Variovorax paradoxus: one gene and its partner. The protein of the gene in region 1 interacts with the protein of each later gene in a pairwise test. Links are inferred from orthologs where the notes say so. Each region holds a gene or a part of one and is shown in the gene's direction. Other genes may lie near its edges. The genes, in order: dnaQ and dnaE.

Evidence for each region.
Region 2: the proteins of dnaQ (region 1) and dnaE interact in binary tests that used the Escherichia coli proteins (3 or more experiments, as listed by UniProt). The link is inferred for Variovorax paradoxus from one-to-one orthologs.

What each region holds. Positions count from the first base shown.
Region 1 is NZ_CP046622.1:2,409,547-2,413,180, forward strand. Bases 1-2,943 are described here. They hold dnaQ (DNA polymerase III subunit epsilon), read left to right. Parts: upstream 1-1,089; coding sequence 1,090-1,797; downstream 1,798-2,943. Other genes in these bases: hscA (Fe-S protein assembly chaperone HscA), read left to right, coding at 1-731; fdx (ISC system 2Fe-2S type ferredoxin), read left to right, coding at 739-1,077; GOQ09_RS11360 (stereocilin), read left to right, coding at 2,121-2,231; GOQ09_RS11365 (NAD(P)/FAD-dependent oxidoreductase), read left to right, coding at 2,264-2,943. Outside these bases: more of GOQ09_RS11365, read left to right, coding at 2,944-3,367; GOQ09_RS11370 (glycine zipper domain-containing protein), read left to right, coding at 3,513-3,634. UniProt on the Escherichia coli protein: DNA polymerase III is a complex, multichain enzyme responsible for most of the replicative synthesis in bacteria. The epsilon subunit contain the editing function and is a proofreading 3'-5' exonuclease.
Region 2 is NZ_CP046622.1:3,440,844-3,454,099, reverse strand. The notes cover bases 5,651-9,679. They hold dnaE (DNA polymerase III subunit alpha), read left to right. Parts: upstream 5,651-5,960; coding sequence 5,961-9,479; downstream 9,480-9,679. Other genes in these bases: GOQ09_RS16055 (YgiW/YdeI family stress tolerance OB fold protein), read left to right, coding at 9,579-9,679; GOQ09_RS16065 (sulfurtransferase), read right to left, coding at 5,651-5,811. Outside these bases: GOQ09_RS16095 (NAD(P)/FAD-dependent oxidoreductase), read right to left, coding at 1-1,005; GOQ09_RS16090 (LysR family transcriptional regulator), read right to left, coding at 1,091-2,044; GOQ09_RS16085 (pirin family protein), read left to right, coding at 2,222-2,923; GOQ09_RS16080 (DoxX family protein), read left to right, coding at 2,989-3,426; GOQ09_RS16075 (flavodoxin family protein), read left to right, coding at 3,488-4,039; GOQ09_RS16070 (pirin family protein), read left to right, coding at 4,065-4,988; more of GOQ09_RS16065, read right to left, coding at 5,026-5,650; more of GOQ09_RS16055, read left to right, coding at 9,680-9,971; GOQ09_RS16045 (ExbD/TolR family protein), read right to left, coding at 10,966-11,403; protein TolQ, read right to left, coding at 11,419-12,141; GOQ09_RS16035 (YbgC/FadM family acyl-CoA thioesterase), read right to left, coding at 12,138-12,596; GOQ09_RS16030 (pyridoxal phosphate-dependent aminotransferase), read right to left, coding at 12,593-13,256. UniProt on the Escherichia coli protein: DNA polymerase III is a complex, multichain enzyme responsible for most of the replicative synthesis in bacteria. This DNA polymerase also exhibits 3' to 5' exonuclease activity. The alpha chain is the DNA polymerase catalytic subunit.

The sequences.
Region 1 (3,634 bases):
CCAATCAGTTGGCCGGCAACAACGGCGCGGGCGATCTGCTGCTGCTCGACGTGATTCCGCTGTCGCTCGGCATTGAAACCATGGGCGGCCTGGTCGAGCGCATCGTGCCGCGCAACCAGACCATCCCCACCGCGATGGCGCAGGACTTCACCACGTATCAAGACGGGCAGACGGCCCTTGCATTGCACGTGGTGCAGGGCGAGCGCGACCTGGTCGCCGATTGCCGCAGCCTCGCGCGCTTCACCTTGCGCGGCATTCCGCCGATGGCCGCGGGTGCGGCGCGCATCCGCGTGACCTTCACGGTCGACGCCGATGGGCTGCTGAGCGTCAGTGCCAAGGAGCAGGGCAGCGGCGTCGAGGCCAGCGTCACTGTCAAGCCGTCGTACGGGCTTTCGGACGACCAGATCGCGACCATGCTGCAGGAGAGCTTTTCCACCGCGCAGCAGGACATGCAGGCGCGGGCGCTGGTCGAGGCGCGCGTGGATGCCGAGCGCATGCTGCTCGCCACGCAGAGCGCGCTCGATGCCGACGGCGACCTGCTGACCGAAGATGAGCGTGCCGCCGTCGATGCGTCGATGGCAAAGCTGCGCGAAGCCGCCACGGGCACCGACGCCGCCACCATAGAAGCGGCCACCAAGGCGCTGGCTAACGACACCGAGGCCTTCGCCGCCCAGCGCATGAACGCGGGCATTGCGCGCGCCTTGTCGGGCCGCAAGGTCGAATCCCTCTAAGAACAACATGCCCACCATCAAGATATTTCCGCATCCCGAGTACTGCCCGCAGGGTGCAGAAATCACGGCGCCGGCCGGTACCTCCATTTGCGAAGCGCTGCTCGACAATCGCATCAACATCGAGCACGCGTGCGAGATGAGCTGCGCCTGCACCACCTGCCACGTCATCGTGCGCCAGGGGTTCAGCTCGCTGAACGAAGCCGAAGAGGGTGAGGAAGACCTGCTCGACCGCGCGTGGGGCCTGGAGCCACAATCGCGTCTCAGCTGCCAGGCCATCCTGGCGCAGGAAGACGTGACGGTCGAGATCCCCAAATACTCGATCAACCACGCCAAAGAGAACCATTGAAGAAGGCACCGAATGTCGCGCCAGATCGTCCTCGACACTGAAACCACCGGCCTTTCCGCCGAGAACGGCGACCGCATCATCGAACTCGGCTGCGTGGAGCTGTTTGCGCGCAAGCTCACGGGCAACGACCTGCACATCTACTTCAACCCCGAGCGCGAGAGCCATGAAGACGCGCTCAAGGTGCACGGCCTCACGACCGACTTCTTGCGCGACAAGCCGAAGTTCGCCACGCTGGCCAACGACATCGTCGAGTACCTGCGCGGCGCCGAGCTGATCATTCACAACGCGGCTTTCGACGTCGGCTTTCTCAACAAGGAACTCGAGCTGGCCGGCCTGCCGCCGCTGCGCACCTTCGTCGGCGAAGTGACCGACACGCTGGCCATGGCCAAGCAGGTGTACCCGGGCAAGCGCAATTCGCTCGACGCACTGTGCGACCGTTTCGGCGTCGACCGCTCGAACCGTACGTTTCACGGCGCCAAGCTCGACGCGCAGCTGCTGGCCGATGTCTACATCAACCTCACGCGCGGCCAGGACGCGCTGCTGATCGACGTGTCGTCGAATGAGCCGGCGCAGGGCACCACGGTGGTTGCCATCGACCTGAGCCAGTTCGACCTGCCGGTGCTCATTGCGGGCGAGCAGGAGCTTGCGGCGCACGAGGCGGTGTTGTCGCAGCTCGACAAATCCAGCAACGGACGCACGCTGTTTCGGCAAAACGCCTGAAATGCTGTGGCATAATCGAAGGCTTCGCGCAACGCGATTAATTCAACGGCACTGAAACACGGCGCCAGAGAATTGACAGGGCGGTTAGCTCAGGGGTAGAGCACAGCATTCACACTGCTGGGGTCGGAGGTTCGAAGCCTCCACCGCCCACCAAATTCCTCAAAACGAAATCAGCGACTTGGATTGTCCAAGTCGCTTTTTGTTTTGCGCGCCGCTTTCAAGCCGCCGCACCAAACTGTCGACTCGTGCTGACGCCAGCTCCCGCTCAGCGCCGGCTCAATTTGCTGGCCGAGCGCGTACACCCACGGGGAAGGAGACCGATCATGGCCACTCATCCCGACATTCCGCCCGACCTGCCCGTGGAACCCGACGAAGGGCCGAGCACGCCGCCGGACGATCCGACCGATCCCGAGCCTCCTCCCACCACCTCGTGAATCTGGCGCGCGAGCCGCGATAAGCTCGCGCCATGGATGAACTTGATTGCGCCGTCATCGGCGGGGGTGTGGTGGGCCTGGCAGTGGCGCGCGCGTTGGCGCTCGCGGGCCGGGAGGTGGTGGTGCTCGAGGCGGAAGGCGCCATTGGCACCGGAACCAGTTCTCGCAACAGCGAAGTGATTCACGCGGGCATCTACTACCCGCAGGGCTCGCTCAAGGCGCGCCTGTGCGTCGAGGGCAAGCAGGCACTTTATGAATATGCCGCGGAGCGCGGCTTGCCGCACAAGCGCTGCGGCAAGCTCATCGTGGCGACCTCGCCCGAGCAGGTAGCACAACTCGAAGTCATTCGCGCCAAGGCTGCGGCAAATGGCGTCGACGACCTCGTGCTGCTGACCGCGGAGCAGGCCATGGCCATGGAGCCGCAACTGCATTGCGTGGCCGCGTTGCATTCGCCGAGCACCGGCATTGTCGACAGCCACGCGCTGATGCTGAGCCTGCTGGGCGACCTGGAGAACGCAGGCGGAATGCTGGCGCTGAAATCGCCCATCGCAAGCGCCCAATGTGGCGCTGACGCTATCGTCCTGGTAGCGGAAGACGGCACGGCGCTGCGCTGCAACACCGTCGTCAACGCGGCGGGGCTCGGTGCGCCCGAACTGGCCAGGCGGTTCGAAGGCTTGCCTGCGGCGGCCACACCGACGGCGTACTTTGCCAAGGGCAACTACTTCACCCTGTCCGGACGCGCGCCTTTCACCCGGTTGATCTACCCGGTGCCCGAGCCGGGCGGCCTGGGGGTGCATCTGACGCTCGACCTCGGCGGGCAGGCCAAGTTCGGGCCTGATGTGCAATGGGTGGAATCGGCCGAGGACCTTGTGGTGGACCCGGCGCGCGGAGACGGCTTCTACGCCGAGGTGCGCAAGTACTGGCCGGCGCTGCCCGACGGGGGACTGATCCCGGGCTATGCGGGCATGCGCCCCAAGATTTCTGGGCCGGACGAGCCGGCGCGCGACTTCATGATCGAGGGGCCCGAATCGCATGGTGTGAGAGGACTGGTCAACCTCTTCGGCATCGAATCGCCGGGGCTCACGAGCAGCCTTGCCATCGGAGGCTACGTGGCTCGCTTGCTTGAAAGCGCCTGACGGATGCCGCGCAACCCTTTCGCGTGCAGAAGTCTGCAGAACTGCCGTGCATGAGGGGCTTTTGTGCCTGTAACATGACACCACGCCATTTGCTGGCGTGAAGCCGCCGGCGCGGTGCCGGTGTCATCACGGAGGAAAGATTCCAATGAGTGCATCCAACAATATCGAGGCAGCAGCCGAAGACATCGCGAGCGACGTGCGCGGCGTGCTGGCCAGCAAGGACCTGGATTCGGTTCCCCACATCAAGGCGCTGCGCCAGCGCATCGA
Region 2 (13,256 bases), 1.0 Mb from region 1 along the record:
GCGGGCCTTGGCGTCCCACAGGTGGGTCTTGCCCACCGGGACTTGCGTCTGGGCTTCGGTCCAGCAGCGTGCCTGCGCGTGCGTGGGTGCGGCATGGATGCCGGTGATCTCGGAGAAGGCGCGCAGCAGCTTGGCTTCGACGCGCGCGGCGTCGTCGCGCAGGTGTTCTTGCGACCAGGTGGCGCTGGCCTGCAGCGTCCAGCGCTCGACGCGTTCGCGCCCCGGCTTGGACGACTCGCGCGCGAGCCATGCCACGCGGTGGTGGGTGCTGCGAGCCGCATTCCATTGCGGGCCGAGGTGCGACATGTTGGCCTGGTTGGCCTGGGGAAAGGCGATCATCAGCGTCCAGCAGGGCGCGATGCGCACGGGCTCGATCTTCTGGCTGATGCTGGCCGAGAGCTTGCCGTCGCCCAGCAGCGCACGTGTGCGCGAAGGCGGAACGGCGAGCAGCACGGCATCGAAGCCCGAGTACACATGCTGCGAATCGTCCGCACCCGCGGTGCGCAGCTGCCAGCGCTTCGGATCCAGCGCATCGGGTTCGATCTGCGTGACTTGCGTGCCGGTCACGAGGTTGCCGCCCAGCGGCGCGGCCCAGTAGGCCACGAGCGCATCCATGCCGGGCTGGGCAACCCAGTGCGATTCGCGGCCCGGCAATGCCGCTTCGGCCACGCGCCCGTGCGCGTCGAGCACGCGCACCAGGTTGGCGCTCCATGGGCGGCAAAGGCTAGGCGTGGCTTCGAGCGCCAGCGCAAAGCGGGCGTCGCGCACGGTGAAGTACTGCGCGCCGCTGTCGAAGCGGCCGAAGGCGGTGTCGATGCTCGCCATGCGTCCGCCCGGGGCGGCCTCGCGTTCGAAGACGGTGACCTTGTGGCCGGCCTGCACCAGCGTGCGTGCGCAGGCCACGCCGGCAATGCCGGCGCCCACGACGGCGTAGTGGCGCGGGGCGGCGGGGGTTCGGTGGCGGTCGGTGGCCTTTGCCGTCTTGGCAGTTGCGCGAGTGGTCATGAGGGACTCTTTTCTTGTGTAGGGAGACGATGGATGTGGTTGCACTCTACATCGGTCTGGAAGTGGGGCGTCCGACCGGGCAACGTCAGCGGCCGCGGTGCCGCTCGAGCAGCGCCCGCCGCGTGGCCTCGTGGTCGAACTGCGCGAGCCACCATTCGAGGGCGCGACCCGGCCCGCCCGCGCTGCGCACGCGCCAGGCGCAATGCATGGTGGCGAGCGGCGGCTGGCGTTCGGTCTTGCGTTCGACGAGGTGCCCGGCTTCGATGTAGGGACGCGCCATGGGCTCGGGCAAGAAACCGCCGCCAAGGCCGTGCAGTTGCGCGTTCAGCTTGGCATGCATGCTCGGCACCGTGAGCACGTCTTGCCCGCCGACCAGGTTGACGGTCATGCTGGGGCCGCTGCGCACCGAGTCGGCGGCGGCCACTGCACGGTGCTGGCGCAGCACCGCGTCGGTCAATGGCTCGGGCAAGCGCGCGAGCGGATGGTGCGGTGCCACGGCATACACAAAGCACAGCTCGCCGATCGGCCGGCTGCGGATGCCGGTGGCGGTGAAGGCCAGGCTTGCCGCGTCGAGCACGGCGCCGATGGCGAGGTCGGCCTCGCCGCTGGTCAGTGCCTCGATGGTGCCGAGCAGCGTTTCATCGCGCAGCTTGAGCCGCGTGGGCGGGTTCAGCGCGAAGAAGGCAGTGGCCAGGTCGAGCAGCGGGTCGCGTGCGATCACGCTGTCCACGGCAATGGTGAGCATCGGCTCCCAGCCGGTGGCGACGCGCTTCACGCGGTTGGCCACCGCATCGATCTCGCCCAGCAGGCGTGCCGCTTCGCGCAGCAGTTCGGCGCCGGCCTCGGTGATGCGGGCCTGGCGGGCGCTGCGGTCGAACAGCAGCACGTCGAGCGCGTCTTCGATCTGCCGCACGCGGTAGCTGAGCGCACTGGGCACCAGGTTGAGCGCGCGCGCCGCGCCCGCAAAGCTGCCGGTGCTTGCCACCGTCTGGAGCATGGCGAGCGCGTCGGGGGTCAGTACGTCTCTGGCGCTGGGCATTGTGGCTCCGTTGGATGCTCGGTCGATTGATCAAATAATTTGAATGATGCCATCAAAACCCGGCGCTTTTACGGCTGGGGTGCAGGCCTAAAGTTCTTCACATCCGCTGCGCATCCGGCGCGGCATACGAAAGAAGGCCCGAGCATTCCCACGGGGCAGGGCCGAAGGAGTTTGACGATGTTGCAAGTCCGTAAATCACAGGAACGCGGTTATGCCGACCATGGCTGGCTGCGCTCGTTCCACAGCTTTTCTTTTGCCGGCTACTACGACCCGGCCCACATGGGCTTCGGCAACCTGCGGGTGATCAACGAAGACCGCGTGGCCGCGGGCGCCGGCTTTGGCACCCATGGCCACAAGGACATGGAAATCATCAGCTACGTGCTCTCGGGTGAACTGGCGCACAAGGACAGCATGGGCAACGTGGAGTCGATTCCGCCGGGCGACGTGCAGCGCATGAGCGCGGGCCGCGGCGTGATGCACAGCGAGTTCAACCACAAGGCCGACGAGACCACGCATTTCCTGCAGATCTGGATCGAGCCGAACGTGCGCGGCATTGCGCCGGGCTACGAGCAGAAGAAATTCAGCAATGACGAAAAGCGCGGCAAGCTGCGCTTGGTGGCCTCGCCCGACGGCGCCGACGGCTCGGTGACGGTGCACGCCGACGCGCGCCTGTTCGCCGGCCTGCTCGATGGCGACGAAAAAGCCAGCCTGGCGCTCGATCCGCAGCGCAAGAGCTATGTGCACCTGGTGCGCGGGGAGCTCGAAGTCAACGGCCAGAAGCTGTCTGGCGGCGACGCCGCGATGCTGCAAGGCGAATCGCAACTGACGCTCGGCGCCGGCAAGGATGCCGAAGTGCTGGTGTTCGACCTGGCCGCCTGAGCAGACGTTTTCTTCAATTCTTGTTTTCCGCTTCTTTCAACTTTCTACAACCGAGGAGTTTCATCATGACAACCACCGCAATCAATGTAACCGCCACATCCAACCCCACCGCAGCGCAAGACACGCTGGCACTTGTAGGTCGCGTGCTGCTGGCGCTGCTTTTCGTGCCTGCGGGCTTCAGCAAGCTCATGGGCTTTGCGGGCACGGTCGGGTATATCTCGTCCGTCGGAGCGCCGCTGCCGCAGGTTGCGGCGGTCATCGCGATCGTCGTGGAACTGGGCCTGGGCCTGATGCTGCTCGTCGGCTTCAAGACACGCCTCGCGGCCGTGGTGCTGGCGGTGTTCACCGTCGCGGCATCGGTGCTGTTCCACAATTACTGGAGCATGCCCGCAGACAAGGCCTTCGTGAACCAGCTGATGTTCTTCAAGAACATTGCCATTTCCGGCGGTTTGCTCGCCTTTGTCGCCTTCGGTGCCGGCCGCTTCAGCATCGACAGGAAGTAAGCAGGCTTTTGCCCGGGCTTCGCATCAACGACCCTCGTCACCACTTCAGGAGAACCATCCAATGCCAAACATCGTGGTCGTCTTTCATTCCGGCTACGGCCACACCCAGCGCATCGCCCAGGCTGTCGCCGATGGAGCCGGCGCGCAACTGCTCGCCATCGATGCGGATGGCAACCTGCCCGAAGGCGGTTGGGAGACGCTGGCCGCAGCGGACGCCATCATCATGGGCTCGCCGACCTACATGGGCGGCGTGAGCTGGCAGTTCAAGAAGTTTGCCGATGCGTCGTCGAAGGTGTGGTTCACGCAGGGCTGGAAAGACAAGCTCTTTGCGGGCTTCACCAACAGCGCCACCATGAACGGCGACAAGGTCACGACCATGGCGTACCTGTGGACGCTCGCGATGCAGCACAGCGGCATCTGGGTGAGCTTGGGCATCCTGCCGACGAACAACAAGGCCGCCACGCGCGATTCGCTGAACTACGTGGGTGGCTACGGCGGCCTGCTCACGCAGTCGCCGTCGGATGCGAGCCCGGCCGAGATGTTCAAGGGCGACTTCGACACTGCGCGTGCTTTCGGCGAGCGCGTCGCCGAAGTGGCAAGATCGCGCGGGTAAAACCCAGTCCACCACGGAGCCCCCGATGACCGATAACGCCGCACAGACCCAACTGCTTCAACCGCATGACAAGGACCTGGGCGGTGGCTTCAAGGTGCGGCGCCTGCTGCCCGCGGCGCAGCGCCGGTCGGTCGGGCCCTTCGTCTTCTTCGACCACTTCGGCCCGGCTACCGAGCAGCCCGGTGCCGAACACGATGTGCGGCCGCATCCGCACATCGGCCTTTCGACGGTCACTTATCTTTTCGAGGGCGCGATGATGCATCGCGACAGCCTCGGCAGCGTGCAGGAAATCTTGCCCGGTGCCATCAACTGGATGACGGCGGGCCGCGGCATCGTGCACTCCGAGCGCAAGCCCGAGCGGCTCAAGGCCGATACCTACGTTAACCATGGCCTGCAGCTTTGGGCAGCCTTGCCACAGGCGCATGAAGAGGTCGAGCCGAGCTTCGAGCACACGCCGGCCAGCGCCATTCCCGAGCTTGAGGAGCAAGGCGCGAAGGTGCGCGTACTGGTGGGCGAGGCCTTTGGAAAGCACTCACCGGTCAAGACGCTGTCGCAGACGCTCTACCTCGATATCGCACTGCCCGCTGGCGGCCGCTTCGAATTGCCCGCACTGGCACAGGAGCTGGCCGTCTACGCCGTCGATGCCGATGCGCGCATCAATGGCGAGTCCATTGCGGCGCACACGATGGTTGTGCTGCCGGACGGCCAGGGCGCGGTGCTGAGCGCCGATACGGCGGTGCGTTTGATGGTGATCGGCGGCGAGCCGCTCGATGGTCCGCGCTACATCACCTGGAACTTCGTTTCCAGCCGGCGCGAGCGCATTCTGGAGGCGGGCTCCGACTGGGCCGCCCAGCGCATGGGCCACGTGCCCGGTGAGACCGAATTCATTCCGCTGCCGGGCAAGCCCTTCGGCGTGCGTGAGCCGGACGTCGGCACCACGCCGGTCTGACGAGCCCGCAGCGAACAAGCCCCCGCGGCGCGGGGGCTCAGTTCTTTTGTTCCAGGTCGGGATCCTCGGCAGCGCGCGCACTCGCATCGGCCGCGCGTGCGCTCAGGTCGGGTGCCAGCGCGCGCCGGCCGTCGAACACGAAGCAGTCGCCGTGATAGTGCGCACCGCCGACTTCTTCGAAATATTTAAGGATGCCGCCTTCGAGCTGCAGCACGTTTTCCACGCCTTCCTCGCGCATCAGGATGGCGGCCTTTTCGCAGCGGATACCGCCGGTGCAGAAGCTCACGACCGTCTTGCCCGCGAAATCGGCGCTGTGTGCTTTCAGTGCGGGCGGGAATTCGGTGAACTTGGTGATGCGCCAGTCGATTGCGCCGTCGAAGGTGCCTTCGTCGACCTCGAAGTCGTTGCGCGTGTCGAGCAGCGCAATTTCGCGGCCGGCGTCGTCATGCCCCTGGTCGAGCCAGCGCTTGAGGGTGTGCGCGTCCACGCCCGGTGCGCGGCCGGCCGCCGGCTGGATGGCGGGATGGTCCATGCGGATGATCTCGCGCTTCAGCTTCACCAGCATGCGGCGGAAGGGCTGCGTGGCCGACCAGCTTTCCTTGGTTTCGAGGTCTGCAAAGCGCGGATCGGCGCGGAGGCTGGCCACAAAGCTGCGAATGGCGTCGGCTGCGCCCGCCAGAAACAGGTTGATGCCCTCGGGCGCCAGCAGGATGGTGCCCATGAGGCCCAGCGCCTGGGCGCGCCCGCGCAGGTCTTCACGCAGCACGGGGCTGTCGTCGATGGCTACGAACTTGTAGGCCGCAATATTCAAAATCTCTTGCACGGGGCGGAATTGTAGGTGCCGCCGGGCCGCCCCAAGGCACCGAGCCTCCCCCTCGGGGGGGGGCGAAGCACACGAAGTGGCAAGCCGGGGGGCTCAATTTAGGGGATTGCCAACCCACATCGTGGAGTGCCGGTTTCTACAATGGGAGGATGTTTGTTCACCTGCGCCTGCACACCGAGTTTTCCGTCGTCGACGGCACCAACCGAATCGACGAAGTCGTCAAGGCCGCCGCTGCCGACAAGCAGCCCGCACTGGCCATCACCGACCTGAACAACCTGTTCGGGGCGATCAAGTTCTACAAACAGGGGCGCAGCAAGGGTGTCAAGCCGGTCATCGGCGCAGAAATCTTCGTCGAGGGGCTGGGCAAGGAGCCCGGCGTGCTCACGCGCATCGTGCTGCTGGTGCAGAACATGGAAGGCTACCTGCATCTTTCCGAGTTGCTGGCGCGTGCCTGGACGCAGAACGTGGGCCGGGGGCAATCCCAAGCGGCCTGCAAGCTCGAATGGCTCGAAGAGCTGCAGGGCGGGCTGATCGCGCTCTCGGGCGCGCAAGCCGGCCCTCTGGGGGCGCCGCTTTTGCAGGGGCAGGAAGAACGCGCCGCTGAACTGGCGCTTCAGTTGGCGGGCATGTTCCCGCACCGCTTCTACATCGAGCTGCAGCGCGCGGGCCGCCCCGAGGACGAGCCGCACGTGATTGCCGCCGTGAAGCTCGCGGCCCGGCTGCGCCTGCCGGTGGTCGCCACGCACCCTGTGCAGTTTGCCGAGCGCCAGGACTACGAGGCGCACGAGGCACGGGTCTGTATCTCCGAAGGCGAAATCCTGGGCAACCCGCGCCGGGTGCGCAAGTTCACCGAGGAGCAGTATTTCAAGTCGAGCGCCGAAATGCAGGCGCTCTTTGCCGACGTGCCGAGCGCGCTGGCCAACACGGTCGAGATTGCCAAGCGCTGCAACCTGACGCTGGTGCTCGGCAAGCCGCAGCTGCCCGATTTTCCGACGCCTTTCATCAGCGAAGGCGTGCGCATGCCGATCGACGAGTTCTTCCGCCAGGAGTCCTTCGCGGGGCTCGAAGAGCGGCTGGTGCACCTGTATCCAGACCAGGCCAAGCGCGATGCCGAGCGGCCGCGCTATGTGGAGCGGCTCGAGTTCGAGATCAACACGATCTTGAACATGGGGTTCCCGGGCTATTTCCTGATCGTGGGCGACTTCATCAAGTGGGCCAAGAACAACGGCTGTCCGGTGGGCCCGGGCCGGGGCTCGGGCGCGGGCTCGCTGGTGGCCTATGCGCTGAAGATCACCGACCTCGATCCGCTCGAATACAAGCTGCTGTTCGAACGGTTCCTGAACCCCGAGCGCGTTTCGATGCCCGACTTCGACATCGACTTCTGCCAGGGCAACCGCGACCGCGTGATCGACTACGTGAAGGACAAGTACGGCCGCGAGGCCGTGAGCCAGATCGCCACCTTCGGAACGATGGCCGCCCGCGCCGCCATTCGCGACGTGGGCCGAGTGCTGGACATGAGCTACATGTTCTGCGACGGCATCAGCAAGCTCATTCCGAACAAGCCGGGCCAGCCTGTCACCATCCAGTATCCGCCGGATCCGAAGGTGGATGGCGACAAGAACAACTACGCCATCGAGATGGAGCCGCAGCTCGCGGCCCGCATCGAGAAGGAAGAAGAAGTGCGCATGCTGGTGGAGCTTGCGCAAAAGCTCGAAGGCATGACCCGCAACATCGGCATGCACGCGGGCGGCGTGCTGATTGCGCCCGGCAAGCTCACCGATTTTTGCCCGCTGTACCAGCAGCCCGGCAGCGACTCGGCCGTGAGCCAATACGACAAGGACGACGTGGAGGCCATCGGCCTCGTGAAGTTCGACTTTCTGGGCCTGGCCACGCTCACCATCCTCGAGATTGCGAAAGAGTTCATCGTCAAGCGCCACAAGGGCCAGGAGAACTTTGCCTACGAGAACATCAAGCTGGACGACCGCGAGACCTACAAGCTCTTTTCCGAGGGCAAGACGGAAGCGGTGTTCCAGTTTGAAAGCCGCGGCATGCAGGGCATGCTGAAGGATGCGCGGCCCACGCGCCTTGAAGACCTGATTGCGCTCAACGCGCTGTACCGGCCGGGCCCGATGGACCTGATTCCGAGCTTCGTGGCGCGCAAGCACGGCCGCGAAGAGGTGGAGTACCCGCACCCGGCCGTGGCCGAGATGCTCTCCGAAACCTACGGGATCATGGTCTACCAGGAGCAGGTGATGCAGACCGCGCAGATCCTGGGCGGCTACTCGCTCGGCGGCGCCGACCTGCTGCGCCGCGCCATGGGCAAGAAAAAGCTCGAGGAGATGGCCGAGCACCGCGAGAAGTTCCGAGCGGGCGCGCTCAAGACGCACGGCATTCCGCAGGACAAGGCCGACGAGATCTTCGACTTGATGGAGAAGTTCGCGGGCTACGGCTTCAACAAGTCGCACGCGGCCGCCTATTCGCTGCTGGCGTACCACACGGGCTGGCTCAAGGTTCATTACACGGCCGAGTTCTTCTGCGCCAACATGACCGTGGAAATGGACGACACCGACAAGCTCAAGGTGTTGTTCGAGGACGCGCAGAAAAACTTCGGCATCACGTTCGAGCCGCCGGACGTGAACCGCGGCAACTACCGCTTTGAACCCGTCACCGACAAGGTGATTCGCTACGGCCTGGGGGCCGTCAAGGGCACGGGACAGCTTGCGGTGGAGGCCATTGTGCGGGCGCGCGAAGAGGGCGGTCCGTTCAAGAGCCTGTTCGATTTTTGCGTGCGCATCGACCGCCAGCGCATCAACAAGCGCACGGTCGAAGCGCTCATCAAGGCCGGCGCGTTCGATGCCATTCAGCAGAACCGCGCCTCGCTCATCGCCTCGGTTGACCGCGCCTTCGAGTTCGCGGTGGCCACCGAAGCCAACGCGGCCCAGGTCGACATCTTCGGCGACAGCGAGCACGGCTCGGCCACGCAGGAGCCCGAACTGGTGGACGCCACGCCCTGGGGCGTGAAGGAGCGGCTCACCTACGAGAAAACGGCCGTGGGCTTCTACCTCTCGGGCCATCTGTTCGACGAGGTGTCGCACGAGGTGCGGCGCTTCTGCAAGCGCGAGATCGGCGACCTGATGGACACCCGCGAGCAGCAGGTGATTGCGGGCATCGTGAGCGACTTCCGCGTGATCAACGGCCAGCGCGGTCGCCTGGCGATCTTCAAGCTCGACGACAAGTCGGACTCCATCGACGCGACCGCCGACGAGGCGCTGATCAACGCGAACCGCAACACGCTGAAGGACGACGAGCTGGTGATCGTGAGCGGCCGGCTGCAGCCCGGCCGCGGCGGTTTCGAGGCGCGTTTTCAGGTGCAGCAGGTGTGGGACCTGGCTACTGCGCGCTGCCGCTTCGGCAAATTCCTGCGGGTGGCGGTCAACGGCAAGGCGCCGGACATCGCACGCCTGGTGAAAGATTTTCCGCCGCGTACCGAGCAAAGCGAACACGGCGACCTGGTGCAGGGGCTGCCGGTGCGTCTTTCGATGGCGCGGGGCGGCGCGCAGGTCGAACTGCAGCTTGGTGAGCGCGCCAAGTTCTTTCCGACCGATGCCGCGCTGGCAAGCTGGACGGCGCAGGCCGAAGCCGGAAAAGCCTCGGTCGTCTACGAGTGAGCGAGAGGCGCCGGATGTTCCTCAGGGGAACATTCGGATGCCGGGGGTTGTCCATCTGTTTCTTTGTAAACCAGGCTGTTCAAAGGAGGAACGATTGCCATGACCCATACCAACACCAGGACCCTGAAGAAAGCCACACTGGCCCTCGGCATGTCGCTCGCGCTGGTGCTGCCCCTTTCGCCGGCATTTGCGCAGTACGCAGGCCCGAGCACGGTGCAGACGATGACCGTCAAGCAACTGCTCGACACCGGCAAGGACGATCAGCACGCCACGCTGCGCGGCTTCATCGTTTCGCATGATGGCGGCGAGCACTACACCTTTGCCGACGACACCGGCCGCATGAAGGTGGAAATCGACGCCAAGCACTTTCCGCCAGGCGTGAAGATCGACGACAAGGTGCGCGTCGAGATTTCGGGCGAGTTCGACAAGGATCTGGTGGGCAACAAGGCCGAGCTCGACGTCAAGCGGCTGAGCGTCGCGGCGGCAAAGTAAAGAGCTCCAGCGCTTCGCTGCCTTCGGCGCGCAGGCACCGAAGGCAGCGAGATCTCAACCCTAGCGCTTGGGCCGAAGCGAGACGATCAGCGACGGGAAGATGCGCCCGTCGGTGTCGCGCGGCAGCTTGTCGGTCTTGCGCAGGCCGCGTTCGGCGGCTTCGTCCCAGCTGGGCAATCCGCTCGATCGGGTCAGCTTGACGCCGACGATGGTGCCGTCGGGCGCTAGATTCACTTCGAATTCGGCGGCCGGGTTGCCATTGACCGTCTCCGCATCGGGGAAGGTGATGTTCGGACGAACGGCGGCTGCAATGCGCCCCGCATAGCCGCTCGACGGTCCGGACGAACGCAGGGCGGTGCCCTTGGAATCGTCGCTGCCGCTGGCGCCCGCCAAACCCTGCATGCGCTTGAGCGTTGCGGCGCGGTCGGCGGCGGCCTGCTTGGCTGCCGCTTCCTGCTGCTGTTTCTTCGCTTCGGCCTGCTTGGCCTCGACTTCCTGCTGCTTCTTCTGCTGCTCGGCGAGCTTTTGCTGCTGGGCCTTCTTGCGCTCGGCTTCGTCTTCCGCGCGCTGCTTGGCTTCGAGCTCTTTCTTGCGCTGCTGTTGCTGGCGCTCCAGCTCGCGCTCTTTCTGCTCTTTTTCTTCCTTGAGCTTCTTCTCGCGTTCGAGTGCGATGTCCGGCGCGCGCGGCGGCGGTGCGGGTTCGGGAGCCTTCACCTGGGGTGGAGGAGGCGGCGGCGGGGGGAGCGGGCGGCGGTGGTGCGGGAGCGGGCGTGGGCGCTTGCGGTGCGGACAGGCGCGGCGCGGCCTGCTGCACCGTGGAAGACCACAGCTCCGCATCGACCGCGCCTTCGTCGGGGTCGCTGCGCCAGCGCACTCCCCACGTCAGCGCCGCGATCAGGAGCGCATGCGCGACCAATGCGAGCAGCACCGCGCGCGGCGTGCCGCGCTGCGGCGGTGGTGCGAACTCGGGGCGATCCAGGGCGAGCGACATGCCTTATTTGCCGCCCGTGGTGGTGACGGACAGGCCCACGCGCTCGATGCCGCTGCGCTTGAGCTGGTTCATCGCCTTCACGACGGTTTCGTACTTGACGGACTTGTCGGCGCTGATGACCACGGGGCGCTGGTCGTCGCCGCCCTGGGCGGTCTTGGCCGCGGAGCCGATCTGGGTCATGGGAATCGACGCGCCGCCGCTGCCGGTGGACGGGTCTTTCTTGATCTGCACTTCGTCGTCGCTCTTGATGACGATCTCGATGGGCTTGTCGGGTTGCTTGTTGGCACGGTCTACCGAGGGCAGGTTGATCACGCTCGGCGTGATGAGCGGCGCGGTGACCATGAAGATGATCAGCAGCACCAGCATCACGTCGATGAACGGGACCATGTTGATCTCGTTGATCGTGCGGCGGCCTCGGCCTCGGGATGAAACGGCGGGCATGCGCTCGGCCTCCGTTCAGCGGTTGCCCGGAGTCGCCGAAGCTGCCGTCGCGCTCGCGGCCGGGTGGGCCGAGAGATTGCGCTGCAGGATGTTCGAGAACTCCTCGATATAGGTTTCGAGCGCGATGGCGATCTTGTCGATCTCGCGCGCGAAGCGGTTGTAGCCCACCACCGCGGGAATGGCGGCGAATAGGCCGATGGCCGTGGCCACCAGTGCTTCGGCGATGCCGGGCGCCACGGTGGCCAGCGTTACCTGAGCGAGCGCGGCCAGGCCGGTGAAGGCATGCATGATGCCCCAGACCGTGCCGAAGAGGCCGACATACGGCGATACCGAGCCCACGGTGGCCAGGAACGACAGGTTCTGCTCGGCCGCATCGAGTTCGCGCTGGAAGCTCGCGCGCATGGCGCGGCGGGCGCCGTCCAGCAGCGTGCTGGCGTCGCTCACGTGGCGTTCGCGCAGCTTCTGGTATTCGCGCATGCCCGAAGCGAAGATGCGCTCCATGGGCCCGGCGAACTTGGCGTTTTGCGCGGCCGATGCGAACAGTTCGTTCAGGCTGGTGCCCGACCAGAACTCGCGTTCGAAGTCGTCGTTCAGCGCGCGCATGCGGCGCAGCGCAAAGTATTTGCGGATGATCGCGGCCCAGCTCGCAATCGAGACGATCACGAGCAGCAGCACGACCAGTTGGACCACGAAGCTCGCGTGGAGGAGGAGATTGATGATCGAGAGGTCTTGGTTCATGGCTTGAAAGGTTGAGTCATGGAGCCGCCGGAGCGCTCGAGGGTTCCCGAAACTTGGGTCGGTATGCGCGCGGGGCGCAATGTGGTGGCGTCCACCCAGCCGATGCGGATGGTGCCTTCGCACAGAAGGACGGGCGCCGGGGCGCCTGTTCGTTCTTGCTCTGTTTTTGATAGCACCTGCTGACCGATTATCAACGACGCCGTACCCATTTGTCGGAGATCGGCTGTAACCAGCAGTTCGTCGTCGAGGCGGGAGGGGCGATGGTATTTGAGCTGCGTTTCGCTCACCACGAACTGGCCACCGGTTTCCTCGCGCAGCTTTCGCTGCTCCACGCCCAGCGAGCGCAGCCATTCGGTGCGCCCGCGCTCCATGAACTTGAGGTAGTTGGCGTAGAACACGATGCCGCCGGCATCGGTGTCCTCCCAGTACACGCGGATGGGAAACGCGTAGCTCATGGGGCCGGGTTCGCGATCATGGCCCGCAGGCGTTCGATGGATTCCTCGAGATGGGCCATCGAGCTGGCGGTGGAAAAGCGCACGAACTTGCCGGTTTCGGCGGTGCCGAAATCGCGCCCCGGGGTCACGGCCACGTGGGCGCGCTTCATGGTTTCGAAGGCGAAATCCCAGCTGCCCGAAATGCCGAGCTTCTCGGCCACGCTGGTGCAGTCGGCCCAGGCATAGAAGGCGCCGTCGGGCACCACGGGCACGTTGAGGCCCAGCGCATTGAGCTGCGGAATGAACCAGTCGCGGCGCGCCTTGAACTCGGCGCGGCGGCGTTCGTATTCGGCAATGCTCGCATCCTCGAAGCAGGCCAGCGCCGCGTATTGCGACACGGTGCTGGGGCAGATGAAGAGGTTTTGCGCCAGCCGCTCGACCACGGGCACCAGCGCTTCGGGCACCACCAGCCAGCCAAGGCGCCAGCCGGTCATGTTGAAGTATTTGCTGAAGCTGTTGATGCTGATGACGTTGTCGTCGATGGCCAAGGCCGTCTGCCCAAAGGCATCGTCGTGCGAAAGCCCGAGGTAGATCTCGTCGATCAGCGTGATGCCGCCGCGCTGCGACACCACGTTGTGGATGCGGCGCAGCTCGTCGGACGCAATCGAGGTGCCCGTGGGG